2 regions of the Vibrio rubrogenes genome follow, and region 2 is predicted to be linked to the other one. Evidence: riboswitches for the same ligand, from Rfam matches in the RefSeq annotation. Region 2 holds a riboswitch; the other holds the start of a gene.

Region 1 (7,452 bases), on a different contig from region 2:
CGATGCGAGCACCACCACCTGACGCGATGCCAGCTGAGCCAGAGATTGCATGATGACGTCGATACAGCCTGACATCGCAATCCGTTCCCCCTGAAAATCAGGAAACAGACGCAATAATCTCGGCCAGCCGACCAACACCTCGGCACGGTCAATCAACTGACGTGCGGCAACCGTCATCATGTCATCCCGGCCGGGCCCGGTGCCGACCACATAAATCATTGGTAATCCTCCACAATCTCGTCAATCGGACGATGAGCACCTAAGACCTGATTGTCATAAGAAAACAGCACCACATCACACCTGAACGGGCGACTGGCATAGCGCAGCATGTCTGCGACCCGTGTGCAGATCCGCTGTGCCAGCGCGGTATAAACCGCCTGATAGCCATGCTGTTCAATCAATGCCAAGGCTTCTTCGGTAGTCAGGCAGGCATAAACCTGTTGCAACAAGGCATTCGGTGCCCCCAACAATGCCAAGTGGGTGACCAGTGTTTCCAGCCGGGCATCGGCAATATGCGAGTGAGTATGAAAAACACCGGCGGCAATCTTGATCAGTTTGCCGATATGCCCGACCAGTAAAACTTGTTCAAATTCAAGACGATTCGCCTCTTGCAACATGTAGCCGACAAAGTTACTCATGGTCACGACCATCTCGTGATTCAGATGCAGCTGTTGACGCACGAACCGTTCGCCATGATTGCCCGGTACCAAAATGACCCGACGGTGGCCTTGGGCTTTTTTCTGTTCCAGCTCAATGGCTAACGAACGTTTCCAGCTCTCTTCAGACATCGGGGTCACAATGCCGGAGGTGCCGATAATCGAAATCCCGTTTTCAATCCCGAGCCGGGCATTGTAGGTTTGCCTGGCCCGCTCAATGCCTTCCGGTGCGAAAATCTCGACCGTCACGCCTTGATTGGGCCCGATGACCTCACGGACAGCCTGCTCAATGGTATGCCGCGGGGTTTTATTGATTGCCGCAGCGCCGACCGGCAAGCCAACCCCTTGCCGTGTCACGGTGCCGACACCTTCCCCGCCGATAATCTCAATCGATGTTCCGTGTTTGCGGGTCACCCGGGCAAAAATCAACATCCCGTGGGTGGCATCGACATCATCCCCGCCATCTTTGCGAATCGCAGCAACGGCCTCAAATTCAGCCACAGATGCTTCTTCAACACTCAAATGCAAGGGAACACCGGAAGGCGTCACGATCGAGACTTGATGGATAAGCTGTTGACGCAGCAGCATCAAGGCCGCCACTTTCGCTGCCGCGGTCGCACACGAGCCGGTGGTATAGCCTTTGCGATAGGCTTTACCGCGATGCCAGACAAGATCCTGAAGCGCAGATTCGGTCATCGCGCCTCCTGCATGTCATACAACACCGCATTGACAATCGCGGCAGCAACATTACTGCCCCCTTTGCGCCCGAGAGCGGTAATAAAAGGAAAATCGCTGTCATACAGGGCTTGTTTCGATTCAGCCGCACCGACAAAACCAACCGGAACACCGATGGTGACAGGCCGGTTTGCTCCGGCACTTTGCAGCAACTGAAACAGTGCCGTCGGGGCGTTGCCGAAGACAAACACCGCATTTTCGGTTTCAGCCAACGCCTTCTCAACCGCCACCATCGAACGGGTTTTGCCTTGTGCCTTAGCTGTCGCCGCCACATCCGGGTCGGCAATATAGCAGCGGACCTCACAGCCAAACTGGCGTAACAGGGATTTATTCATACCGGCCAGCACCATGGTGGTATCGGTATAAAACACACATCCGGCCGCAATTCGGGCCGGTAACTCGGTCAGAATCGTGGGTGAGAATTTTAAAATTTCCAGCCAGTCAAAATCGGCGGTGGTGTGAATCGCCCGGGTAATGATTTTTTTCTCAAGCGGATGGGAGAAATGATAGGCCGGAAAGTCCGTCCGGATGATCTGATCAATGATCTCGAAGCTGGTCGATTCAATTTGCTGCGGCTGTTGAATAAAGGATTGCGGTTGCTGACTTGTTGTCTGGCATCGGTTTGGGTTCGCTTTCATAGACCACCAATCACTGTTTAACTGAGAAGGTTGAACCAAGACCGGTTTAACCAAGTTCTGTTCTACTGGTGAATTGCGGGTATAAAGCAACCGCCCCCAATTGATTTGGAGACTGCACCTTACTCGCTTCCCACCGAAGGAGTTACGGAATTGCTTTGACTCGTCTTCTGACTCAGCATCAACCTTCCTGATCCCTTCCCGTTTGCACAGTGGTTTGATCAGGTCGTCAGCATTACAGCAGCGGGGGCTGTGGAGGAATTTCACCTCACTTCCGATCCGTATCCAAATTGCCTCAATAGCTGTGAGTCGTTCTTACCGAACATTGACAAGCCGTCACTTTGGGAGGCTGGATATCGGATCATCATCAAAGCAATGATGTTTATTCGTCTGAATACACTGACAGAACATGCTCGGATTGCATTGATAGTCATCAATTTATATTCAAATAATCAAAATGATACTTATTCACGAGATCACCCGATATTCACCCCGCACAGAAATATTCATTCGTGGCACATAAACCCCCTTCCGGATCAACGATCTTTTTTGTCAGCCATAGTTCAATAATCGCAGCGGTCAATCCGACCAATGAATCAACACAACATGTCATGAGGTAAAAAGATGAAAGGCAAAGTATGGTTAGTGGGCGCCGGACCGGGAGATCCGACATTGCTGACCGTGAAAGCACTTTACTGTATTCGTCAGGCTGAAGTGATCGTCTATGACCGTCTGGTCAGTGATGAGATTTTGCAGGAAGCACCGCCACACTGCACCATGGTCAATGTCGGCAAACTGCCCAATTATCATCCGATTCCTCAGGATGATATCAATGACTGCCTGATCCAGTTTGCGTTGCAGGGGCACAATGTGGTGCGTTTGAAAGGTGGCGATCCTTATGTGTTCGGCCGCGGTGGCGAAGAAGCCGAGGCGCTGGCAGAGTTGGATATTCCGTTTGAAGTGATTCCCGGCATCAGTTCAGCAATTGGCGGACTCGCCTATGCAGGGATCCCGGTCACGCATCGTGATTGTGCCTCTTCTTTCCATGTGGTGACCGGCCATTTGAAACAAGGCAAAGATCCGCTCGACTGGTCACAATTTTCCAGACTGGACGGGACACTGGTGATTCTCATGGGTATGAGTCAAATTAAACATATCTGCCAACAACTGGTGGACGGCGGCAAACCGGTCAGTACCCCGGCAGCTGTGGTCCGTTATGCCAGCCGGGACAATCAGCAAGTCGTCACCGGCACTGTTGCCAATATTGCCCAGCGTGCGGCAGAAGCTCAAATCAAGTCTCCGGCATTGATTGTCATCGGCGGCGTGGTCGAAAAACAGACTACCCTCTCGTTTCAGGCGACTTGTCGCCACATCAGCGAGTTAGCGAAACTTGCAGAATAAGAGCGGAGATAACAAAAACTCATCAAACCGCTAGCGGACATGCAATACTGTTGACCGTCAGATAAGTCTCTCCCTGATAGCGGTTGAGGGTGAGATGCGTGACACTCTGGTTCGGAATCGCCAGTCCGGTATACCAACGCGGATTCTGCCAATCCAGACCGAGCACATGTGCCAGTATGTAACGAATCGGCCCGCCATGCGCGATGATCAAGGTATCATGCCGGCACTGTTTAATCAGTGCTTCCCACGCTTGGGTCACTCGCGCCACACCGAGAGCCAATGGCTCTGCCTCCGGCAGGGGTGCATGTGCCGGATCCGCCCAAAACTTTTCGAAGGTCTCCCATTCGTCTTGCAACGTATCAAACGGCACCCCGTCAAACCGCCCGAAATTCTGCTCTTTGAACCGCTCATCTACCGTTAAATTCAGGGCCGGATTCAACGCGGTTAATTGTTCCGCCAGATAGCGGCAACGGGTTAAAGGCGAGGTATAGATCGTCTGAAACTGATAATGGGTCAGTAAAGCACGCGCCATGGCTTGTTGGGTCACTTCATCGACACCGACATCCGTATGCCCGTTCAGCGCCGGCTTGCCTTCGGTTTTCCCGTGTCGCAGCAAATATAAGTGAATCATCTGTTTTCCTTTGATATACAGGCAACTAAGCATAGCAATTTCTGCAAAAAGTACACTCGATTTTCAGAACTGAACGGCGCAGCCATTTTTGCAACAACCAACCTTCCTGAAATGAATTTGTGATCAGTTCAATAGTTCGGATGAATTTTTCATCCGGTTGCATGATTCTCATCCCTAATTCGGTGACGATTCTCACAGAACAGACGGATCATACAATTCTACGCCTGCCGAATTCCTCCCGGTCATTTGAACAAGTGGATGAGCACTCCGCCATGATTTGTTTCTATGATAATGCTTGTTGATGTGTCGCCCCGTGAATTTTCAAACTATTGCGAGGCATGTTGACGGAACATGTTAACGAAACAATAAACACAAATTGAAATGGTTAGGATGAGAATATGAAGAACAAACTATCGACCGGAATTATGCTATGCAGCTGCCTGTGGGGACTCTCTCCGGCATATGCACAGGATGCACCCAAAACCGCCTTTGTTCATTTATTTGAGTGGAGTTGGTCTGACATTGCTACCGAGTGCGAAGACTTTCTGGGGCCAAAAGGATTCGCGGCCGTCCAGATTTCCCCCCCGCAGAAAAGTATCGATAACCCAGCCTGGTGGTCTCGCTATCAGCCGATGAGTTACCAGTTTGATAATCGTAGTGGTAACCGCGAGCAGTTCAAAGATATGGTGAGTCGTTGTAAAGCGGCCGGCGTTGATATTTATCTCGATGCCGTGATCAATCATATGGCAGCGTTAAACCGAAGCTTCCCTGATGTACCCTATGGCTCCAACGATTTTCACAACTGTACCGACAATATTAACTACGGGAATCGCTGGCAAGTTCAAAACTGTGACTTGGTGGGTCTGAATGACTTAAAAACCGAATCAGAATATGTGCGGCAGAAAATCGCGGACTATATGAATGATGCCATCAGTATGGGTGTTGTCGGTTTCAGAATTGACGCGGCAAAACATATTCCGGCAACCGATATTGCTGCGATAAAAAGTAAACTCAATGGCAATCCATACATTTTTCAGGAAGTCATTGGGGCAAGCGGTGAACCGATCCAGCCTTCAGAATATATTGATAATGGAGATGTCACGGAATTTAACTTTGCCCGAACCCTTGGCAGCAAATTTAAAAACGGTCACATCAATGAGCTGAAAGAGTTGAATCAATGGAGTGGCTGGCTGCCCAGCGATGATGCCGTCGTATTCGTGACCAATCATGATGATGAACGCACCAATGCCAGTAATGAGCTGACATATAAAGATCAGGGCAATTTATACATGCTCGGCAATGTGTTCATGTTGGCCTACCCTTACGGCTATCCGAAAATTATGTCCGGCTATCAATTTAATCACAGTGATGATGCACCGCCGGCGACGGGTGTTCACTCAGGAAATGCCTGCCGCTTTAATGGCGGAGACTGGATCTGTACCCATCAATGGCGCGGTGTGGCCAATATGGTTGCATTTCGCAACGCCACCGCAGCATATAATCAAGTCACTCACTGGTGGGATAACGGTAGCAATCAGATCGCATTCGGCCGTGGCGGACTTGGATTTGTCGTCATTAACCGCAGTGATACCGCCGCGCTGGACAAAACGCTGAATACCGGTATGCCTGAAGGGGACTACTGTGACATCATCTCCGGTAATTTTGATCCGAGTAATGGTGCGTGCAGCGGAAATATCATTCACGTTGATAGTCAGGGCAACGCCACATTTAATGTGTCTTTGCAAGATGCAGCCGCAATTCACGTGGGTGCTAAAATCGATGGCGGAACAACTCAACCGAATGAGCCCGTTCCCGCAACAGCAGTGAGTGAACAGGCGATCTGCTATTACGACAAAAATACCTCGTTTAACACACCTTCTATTTATTATTGGAATGTCGCGCCGGCAGGGGCATTAGAGGCAACCTCCTGGCCCGGTGTCGCGATGACGAAAAATGGTGACTTTGCTTGCTTTGAACCCGGCGCCCAGCTCACGGCCGTTAACGTGATTTTCTCGGATCAGGGTGCCTCTAAAACCGTTGATCTCACCACTCAGTCCGGTACTTGTTACTTCAACGGCAACTGGAAATCGCTGAGTGAGTGTGGCTTTTCCATCAAATCCGGAGATGACAGCCATCCTACGGTGCAAAATAACAAAGTGTGTTATGACAACCGGCAGAACTTTAATCAACCTTATCTCTATTTCTGGAATGTCGAAGCAACCTCTCCTGTCGATACCGTATCATGGCCGGGAGTTGCAATGACAAAGGAAAACAATAGCTATTGCTATGATTTCCATCAGGAACTCGCTTCCCTGAATGTTATTTTCAGTGATAATGGCAGCCGCCAAACCGATAATTTATCGGCAACACCCCCGAAGCTCTGTTATCAAGACAATCAGTGGCAGGAAATGACCGCATGTAGTACGAATTAAGCTACACACGCAATACGTTATTACGTTATACGTTACGTTACGTTACGTTACGTTATATTGTGGGGCCCGGAGACAGAGAGATGAAGCTGGTACTACTGGAACTTGGAGCACTCAAGCTTCATCCATTTCAGTCGCATCTGTACCCGCGCCCCGGATATTTTTCACGGCAATAAACGCGTCCCAAATGCTTGCGCAAAACCACCGACCAAGACTTGAGTAATCCCTGTCTCGTCTGACTCAACGAATGCTGTAATTCTTGAGGGACTGCCCATCGCCCTGCCTTGCTCGAAAGTAAAAACGCGAGAATGACCGGCATACAGGTGTTTGATTAAATAACATGCCAGTGCACCATTGGCACTCCCCGTGGCTGACTCTTCCGGAATTCCGACTAAAGGCGCAAAATTTCGACACCTTGCGGTTAAATCACTATTCTCCTCACATAACTCAAAAACATGCATCCCCGTCACCTGATGCTGTTGTGAGAAATCTCTGAGTAAGTCGTCATTCACTTGGATGTGATTGAGGTATCCGTGCGGGAGCGGCACAATAATATCCGGCAACCCGGTCGAGAGAACCTCAATCGGCAATCCGGTTGATGCTAACAGTGCCGCATCAATACCGACTAACGGGGATATGTCCTCGTAATCAAGCATTTTGATATATTCCGGTAAATTCTGCTGCATCACGACGTGTCCATCCGGTTCGATCAACACGCCAAGTAATCCCGCTTTCGTTTTTTGCGTGTATTGCCCTTCTGTGAGCAATCCTCTTTGATACATGGTTGAAAACGTGGCTAACGTTGCGTGCCCGCAAAAGTCGACTTCTTCGGTTGGGGTAAAAAACGAGACTTCAAAATCGGCTTCACTCTCTTGTGGCTGTACTTGCGAAGATAAGACTTGCGAGACAAAGGCCGTCTCGGAATAGCCGACGGCTTGTGCGATGGCTAACTTTTCTTGGTCTGA
Region 2 (7,452 bases):
AGCGACAGGGACAATCATAAAAGTCACGATTTCTGCGGGTAAGTGGGCAACCACATGATGCAGGGCGCTAATATCTTCAGAGACTAACCGTCGCAGTGCGTTGTCGTCGTAGCGCGCTAAAGTCCGGGTCGGGAGCTGTGTTAAGTGAGTAGCAACCTGACGGCGTAGCCGTGAGGAAAAATCGGCTTCGGCCTGATGGGAAATCCACGATGCAGCGGATGAACAAATCGCTCCCACTCCCCAACAGACACACGCATAGAGTACCCAGATAATTGCGAGATCTTCTATCAGGTGAATGAGACACCAGAGTGCTGCTAACTTTGCTAAACCGGCAACGGCCTCAGCGAATATGCCTGCACCGAGCTGTGGTAATACGGGTTTAGCGGATATCATTAAAGGCGTAAAAAGGTGTGCTTGGTGTTGTCCTTTTGGCATGAATTATCCCTCGTTTCTGCGGACGTCTGCGCATTGGAAGTCGTACAACATGGTGTATCCCTTGTGTTTTTAAATGATAATGATTATTAATTGCTAATGGCTTTGGGTCATTATTGATCAAATCTTCGACAGGATTCAATCGGAAAATAAGCTTAAGGTGCTGAGATTTTCGTTTTTACAGGAAGGGTGTTTGAGGAGGATGCCAGATGCAGGCAGTAGGTCATTGGGATGATGATTTTTGGAGCGTTATCGAGAGAGAAAGTATTTGAGGGGGGACGACGCGAGTAGCCCTCACTCAATGTCAGGGCTACCGTGCGATATTCCGGTTCTGCAAAGCCGAGTTATGTATTCATTTCTGACTGGAGAGTTAACGATGGTGCCGAGAATGCGTAAATACCAATGAGTGCCGGTATGGTTGTCAATGCGGCATATGCACCGACATAACTGGCATCATACCCAGACAGGAAACTCACAATTAACGGGCTCATGCCACCAAAAACTGAGAGAGCAACGTTATAGCCAAGCCCCAGAGAAGTGGTGTTGTTGCGGGCAATGGAAAATAGCACCGTCGCCAGATTGGCTAAAATCAGTGCTGAAATCAGGCTAATCGTGATAAATGCGATCCATTGCTGCCACCCATCATGACTATGAATCAGCAGGTAATAAGCCGGGTAAGAAACCACCAAACCGGCCAACAATCCGCCCGAAAAGCTTTTCGTTGGTGATGACAGATATTTGTCCGTGATCCATCCGACCAGCAAGATCATCACAAGTAAGGTCACCGAATTGACCAAGGCAAACGGTTGAATGGGGAAATCTTTGGCTAAAATGGTGCTGGAAATATTCTGGACGTAGAAAACTACCGCTCCTGTCACAGACACCAAACCGATCCTGACTGTGGTTCTTACATCGTTGGTTAAGCGAGTCGGCTGTGGGGTCGGAAGCGCAGCGGGCAAGCGCAGGCGGAACCAAAAACTCATGGCAATGTTCACTGCGCCAATAATTAAAGGGATACGCCATCCATAAGCTTGCATCTGGCTTTCAGATAAGGTGCCTTTCAGCCCCATCACGATTAAGACGGATGCAATCACCCCAACAATTGAACTGGCAACAATCAGACTGCTGATACGAGCATGTTGTTCACGTTGGCTCCCTTGGTGCAGGTATTGAATGATGGTCGGATACTCTCCGCCAAAACTGAAGGCCTGAATCATTTGCAGACATAAGAGGAGTATCACAAGACTCTCTCCCAAGATATTGACGGGTAAAGCCGCCATCAGCAGCGTCGCACTGCCTGTCAGGCTGCTGGTGATGATCAGGGCTTTTTTTCTTCCTTGTGTGTCCGCAATTTTACCAATGACCAGCCCACCGAGTGGCCGGATTAAGAATCTGAGCGCGAAAATTCCCCACACCATCCATTCTGAATGGACGATGCCATGACTGGATAGCAAATGAGATAAATAAGGAGAGATAGCAGCATAGACTGCAATATCGTAAAACTCGAATGCATTGCCTGAGACAATCCCCAATCGTTGTAGCCAACTTAACATGTTAATTCTCCATAATAATTTCAATCTGGTTCCCATCGGGATCATGGGTGAAAAAATAAACAAATCCCCCCATTCGAGCCGGTTTTATCTCTGTACAAGGGGCGAACTGAGCGAGTTGCTGACGTGTTGCTGCAATGTCATCAACCTGAATGGCGATATGCGTGATGCCAATGGTTTGAATATTAGGCACGGATTCGATATCTGAGATCAGTGGCGTTGTGTGTTTTTCGGCGGTAAAACAGAACAGCTCAATCGCTGAACCCGCCTCTGTGGTCATCATGACAATCGAGACTTGTTCATCGGTGTAACTTTTGTGTGTCGTATAGCCGAATTGCGCATAGAATCTCTGGCTTTTATCGAGATCCCGACAGGTTAAAGAGACGTGGTGTAAACATCCAGACATGCATCAAGTATCCCGTGTTTTTGGAGTAACTGAAAAAAGGTGGCTCGATTGCCGGTACAACGAATCTTTCTCTTGATGGTTTCAATGCGTTTTCGTTCCGCAGATTCACTGCAATGATGTTGCCAGGCGATTTCTTTGGGGGAATGAAAAGATAACAGAAGGCGGATGGTACTCATTTCTTTCGCGGTCAGGACAATATCACCAAACCGGAAATGGTTTTGCTCATTCATATGAGTATTTGGTGTATCGGATAGGGCGGCCATTGACTGATAGGGGAGCGTTGCAACCTGATGTTTCAGCCATAATTTGTGAGCATGATAAGCCAGATAAGGACGTAGGACTGCCAGTTGATGACTTTCCTGACTGGTGAGTTGATGGCGGCAGGCTAAAGAGACGATTTCAGCGCGTTGTGAGCATAACCATGTATAATCTACTTTATCCGGGATCCGAAATTTACTTAATAAATGATGATATTCTTCATCTTTGTCCCGCCATGATGAAAGCCCCGGTGACATGCGTGTTCCCACGGTTCTGTTTAATCCTCGATCCCAGTAGCTCAGGTGCCAGTCATAATCCGTCGATAAGGTATAGATTTCTTGCGTGTCCAACGAAACCACTGAATAGCTGATATGTATGGCATCGTCATATATTTTTGAAATCAGTCGGCTGAACTGAGTGCAAGCCTTTGCCATTTCTATTGAACTAACATCCATTTTGGGCGGATTCCTATGTTGCTTATCATGCATATAAAAGAACTGGCGTGATTATACTACTCGTTGCTATTCCATTTGCAACCTGTCAAAAAATACCACCTGTTTTTTATATTTTTTTTGCGGCATGATCAAACGATAACAATCAAAAATTGGTTAGAGATGTGGCTTATGAATAGTACCCAACATAAACTTGATGAAATCTTTTTTTGGTGCAATGTCGTCATGGAGTGCCGTAAACACCAAGAGGCATACCCGACTCAAAAGCAGGAGAGAGCCGCTTTGCTACGTTCTATCGAAGCATTACAGACGACAATCAGTCTGAATATGGAATCACTGATGATCGGTGATTCCAAGGGGCAAGCTTGAGGTAGTCATTAGAGGGGATGATGATACGCAGCAGCGCATCTTCGTTCAGCAATTGAACGTGATGGCAGTATCACAACTGACCGGACAGGCTGACTTTTTGAAAATAATTACCGCTCCCGCATCGTATCCGAAAGCGATTTTTGAACAACGAATATCTCTTCAAACTTTTATTCAATCCGCTCTAGCAGCACACCTGCTTCCATGTGGTGGGTGTAGGGGAATTGGTCGAACAGCGCGAAGCGCGTAACGCGGTGTGTTTCACTCAGAACCATCAGGTTTTCTTTCAGGGTTTCCGGGTTGCAAGAAATATAAAGAATCCGCGGGTATTTCTGCACCATTTTGCAAGTATCGATATCCATGCCGGAACGTGGCGGATCGACAAAAATCGTTTCACATTGGTAGCTGCTGAGATCAACACCGGCATCTTTCAGACGACGGAACTCACGTTTTCCTTCCATTGCTTGGGTAAATTCTTCTGCGGACATCCGGATGATCTGCACATTATCGATGTGGTTGGCGGCAATGTTATATTGCGCAGAATCGACGGAAGGTTTCGCCAGTTCGGTTGCTAATACGCGATTGAAATTTTGCGCCAGCGCCAGCGAAAAATTCCCATTGCCACAGTAGAGTTCCAACAGATCCCCCCCCTGGCTGTCCCGGGTACAGTCAACGGCCCATTCCAGCATTTTCTCGGCAATCCGACCATTGGGTTGAGTAAAACTGTTTTCAACTTGCTGATATGTGTAGGTTTGACCATGGACGGATAGTTTTTCGATCACATAGTCACGATCTAAGACCATTTTTATTTTTCGCGCACGGCCGATTAAGTTCAGATTAAAACCTTGTTGGCGTAGGGTGTCTTTTAAGGTTTGCGCAGCTTGTTGCCACTGTTCATCAATCTGACGGTGGTAGAGCAGTGAGACCAGAATCTCTCCGCTGAGCGACGATAAAAAATCAACCTGAAACAGTTTGTGACGCAGGATGTCGTTGTCGCGGATCTGCTCTATCAAGGCCGACATCAATTGATTGATCAGTTGGCTTGCTGCCGGGAACTGATCAACCCGATATTTCTGACGGGTTTGCTGATCGAACATGATGTAGTAGAGATCATTGCCTTCATGCCAGACGCGAAACTCAGCACGCATTCGATAGTGTTGCTCTGGTGATTCAAAAACGTCGAGTGCCGGCATGTGAAATTCAGAAAACATCTCAGTAAGCCGAGTGACTTTCTCTTGCAGTTGATTCTGGTAGCGTGCGGGATTTACATCAAGAGTAGCCATCGTATTACCTTTATCTTTAATAGAGCGAATATTTTACAGAGCGAACAATGAAAGAGCGCAGATTTTATTCAATTCCATCATGATGTCCAGTCTGTTCATGGATCCACAGCGGATTTTCTTCATGAGTCAGATGAATATCATCTGGACAAGCTTTATGTAGGTCAATACTATCGTGCCAGTTGGTACCCCCAAATGACAGCGTCTATTTGTCAAATGGGGTGTTGAAAAGGGAATCTGGTGGAAATCCAGAACTGACGCGCAGCGGTAAATAGAAGACAAGATCTCAAGAGACACTGCATCGGATGTGGGAAGTCGGGATTTTGGCGGTTATCTCAGGGTAATCATATTCTTAAGTCCGAAGACCTGCCAGCAACCGGGAGATAACAGGAGCTCCGGTCAGATTAACGCGAATTCAGGATATAAAAATGAAAAAAACAGTTTTAGCGATCGCAGTGGTATCGCAGCTTTCTTGCGCTTTTTATTCTTATGCAGACAGTTCAAACGCAGACACCGACACAATGGTTGTGACTGCGAATCGGTTTGAGCAGTCGGCTCAATCCACATTGGCTGATGTTGAAGTCATTACTCAGCAAGATATCCATCGGAGTCAAGCGAAGAGTATTCCTCAGCTGCTGAGAAATATGATTGGGATAGAAATCAGTCAAAATGGCGGGAGAGGTCAAAATTCATCGCTGTTTGTAAGAGGAACGAGCTCAACACAAGTTTTGGTTTTACTTGATGGTGTTCGTTTTGCTCGTGCAGCAATCGGCTCAGTTGATTTTAATCAGATCCCACTGACTTATGTTGAGAGAATCGAGTATGTCAGAGGGGCTCGTGCTTCTTTATATGGTTCTGAAGCTATCGGTGGTGTTATCAACATCATTACCAAAGCGCGATCACAGCAAGAAGAGACTCAGTTAAGTGTTGGGCTTGGCAGCTTGGATTCTCAGGAAATCAGTGTTACCACTGGCTTTAAAGTTCATGATAACAATCAATTGAATGTTGCAGTGGGGCATGAAAGTACGGATGGTTATAATGTTCATCCTGTTTCTGGAAAGAATGATGGGGATCGACATGGTTTTGAAACCAATAATGCGCTAATCGGCTATGTACATGATGTAAATCAGCAAGTCTCTCTGTTTGGCAACGTTCGGGCTTATGACAATACCTACCAATATGATAGTCAAGGTAATAAGTATGAATCCGAGAAAGAAGATATCGCTGCTGGATTTGGTGGTAAATATAAGTCAGATAATCTCCAGTCAGAAGTACAGTTGTCTACTCAAAGACAGAAATCTTGGAGATATGAGCAATCTTTGGGTAAAGGTAGTGCAGGTACGACTCAGGATGAAGTTAAACAACATACGGCTCAGTGGATAAATAGTTATACAGCAATGCCATCGTTGATATTATCCGGGGGTGTAGATTGGCGAGAAGACTCATATGACGATATTACAAATCATACACAGTTTTCACACGATAATTTCGGTCTGTATGGGTTAGCTTCGTTTCATCATGATAAAACAAAGCTTGAAGTCGGTATTCGTAATGATGATAACGAGGACTTCGGCAATAAAGCGACTTATAATTTAGCCGCAGGCTATCAACTCATTCCTGAATTTGGAGTGAAGGCCTCCTACGGAACTGCTTTCAAAGGCCCAGACTTATACCAGCTACATGACGCTACTTATGGTAATGTGCACTTAAAACCAGAATCTTCGCAGAATGCTGAGCTTGGTTTTCATGGTGTGATTCAGACGGTATATTGGTCTTTGACTGGTTATGACTACCAAATTGACGATTTGATCAATTATGAGTTTTCAAGCAATTCTTACAATAATATCGACGGGACGTCTCGAATTAAAGGGGTCGAACTGACATCTGAATTCGATACCGGCATTGTGCAACATCGTATTAGTGCTGAATATAAAGATGCCCGAGACGCCAAAAATGAACTATTACCTCGTCGCGCGCATGTATCCTATAAATGGAATATGACAGCATCCTTTGATGTGTTCGATTTATCGGTGAATTATCTATATATAGGAAAACGAGACAACTCAGCATTCGATACTGTTACTTTGCCATCATATTCTCTTGTTGATACGGCAATTAATTATCAGGCTAATGAATCGGTAACTATTGGTGGACGTATCGATAATCTTTTTGACAAGTCATATGAAACATCTTATGGCTATCCATCACCATCGAGAGCTTACTCTATCAATATCACCTATACGTTTTAAACGTCAGAGAAACCGCCTTCGGGCGGTTTCTTTTCTTTTGAAAATCATGATTGTCAAAATTGATTGAAAGCGTATCATGCATTTTCATCTTTAGTATTTCGATGTTGTCAAACGTGTTCTCAAAAGTTTCTAATATCCTAATTTTTGACTCTGGTGTTGGTGGTCTCTCGGTTTATCGGGAGATTCAGCAGCTGCTCCCCGAGCACAACTATTTCTATCTGTTCGATAATGAAGGCTATCCATACGGAGAGCTGCCACAGCAAAAACTACTCAACCGGGTTGAAACCTTAGTCTCGTCGCTCGTAACAAAGATGGCGATAGATATTGTGGTGATTGCCTGCAATACCGCGAGTACGATTGTTCTGCCTACTTTACGCAAGACATTAGATATCCCGGTTGTTGGCGTGGTTCCCGCGATTAAACCTGCTTGTAATTTAGCGCAGCGATGTGTCGGCCTCA

The links. Region 2 has a riboswitch for cobalamin ahead of btuB (TonB-dependent vitamin B12 receptor). Riboswitches for the same ligand answer to the same signal wherever they lie in the genome.
Region 1: another riboswitch for cobalamin. It lies ahead of AC55NX_RS18070 (cobalt-precorrin-8 methylmutase); the one in region 2 lies ahead of btuB (TonB-dependent vitamin B12 receptor).

The regions. Positions count from the first base shown of each region.
Region 1 covers NZ_JCARSY010000038.1:12,351-19,802, reverse strand. The annotation lists gene AC55NX_RS18080 (cobalt-precorrin-7 (C(5))-methyltransferase) at 1-219, opposite strand, end outside; gene cbiD (cobalt-precorrin-5B (C(1))-methyltransferase CbiD) at 216-1,352, opposite strand; gene AC55NX_RS18070 (cobalt-precorrin-8 methylmutase) at 1,349-2,029, opposite strand; cobalamin riboswitch at 2,170-2,330, opposite strand; gene cobA (uroporphyrinogen-III C-methyltransferase) at 2,651-3,427, shown strand; gene AC55NX_RS18060 (histidine phosphatase family protein) at 3,450-4,058, opposite strand; gene AC55NX_RS18055 (starch-binding protein) at 4,457-6,490, shown strand; gene AC55NX_RS18050 (PhzF family phenazine biosynthesis protein) at 6,652-7,452, opposite strand, start outside.
Region 2 covers NZ_JCARSY010000055.1:3,988-11,439, forward strand. The annotation lists gene AC55NX_RS19630 (ATP-binding cassette domain-containing protein) at 1-435, opposite strand, end outside; gene AC55NX_RS19635 (MFS transporter) at 777-1,985, opposite strand; gene AC55NX_RS19640 (VOC family protein) at 1,987-2,388, opposite strand; gene AC55NX_RS19645 (helix-turn-helix transcriptional regulator) at 2,358-3,101, opposite strand; gene AC55NX_RS19650 (hypothetical protein) at 3,270-3,467, shown strand; gene trmA (tRNA (uridine(54)-C5)-methyltransferase TrmA) at 3,635-4,747, opposite strand; cobalamin riboswitch at 4,911-5,132, shown strand; gene btuB (TonB-dependent vitamin B12 receptor) at 5,173-6,993, shown strand; gene murI (glutamate racemase) at 7,107-7,452, shown strand, end outside.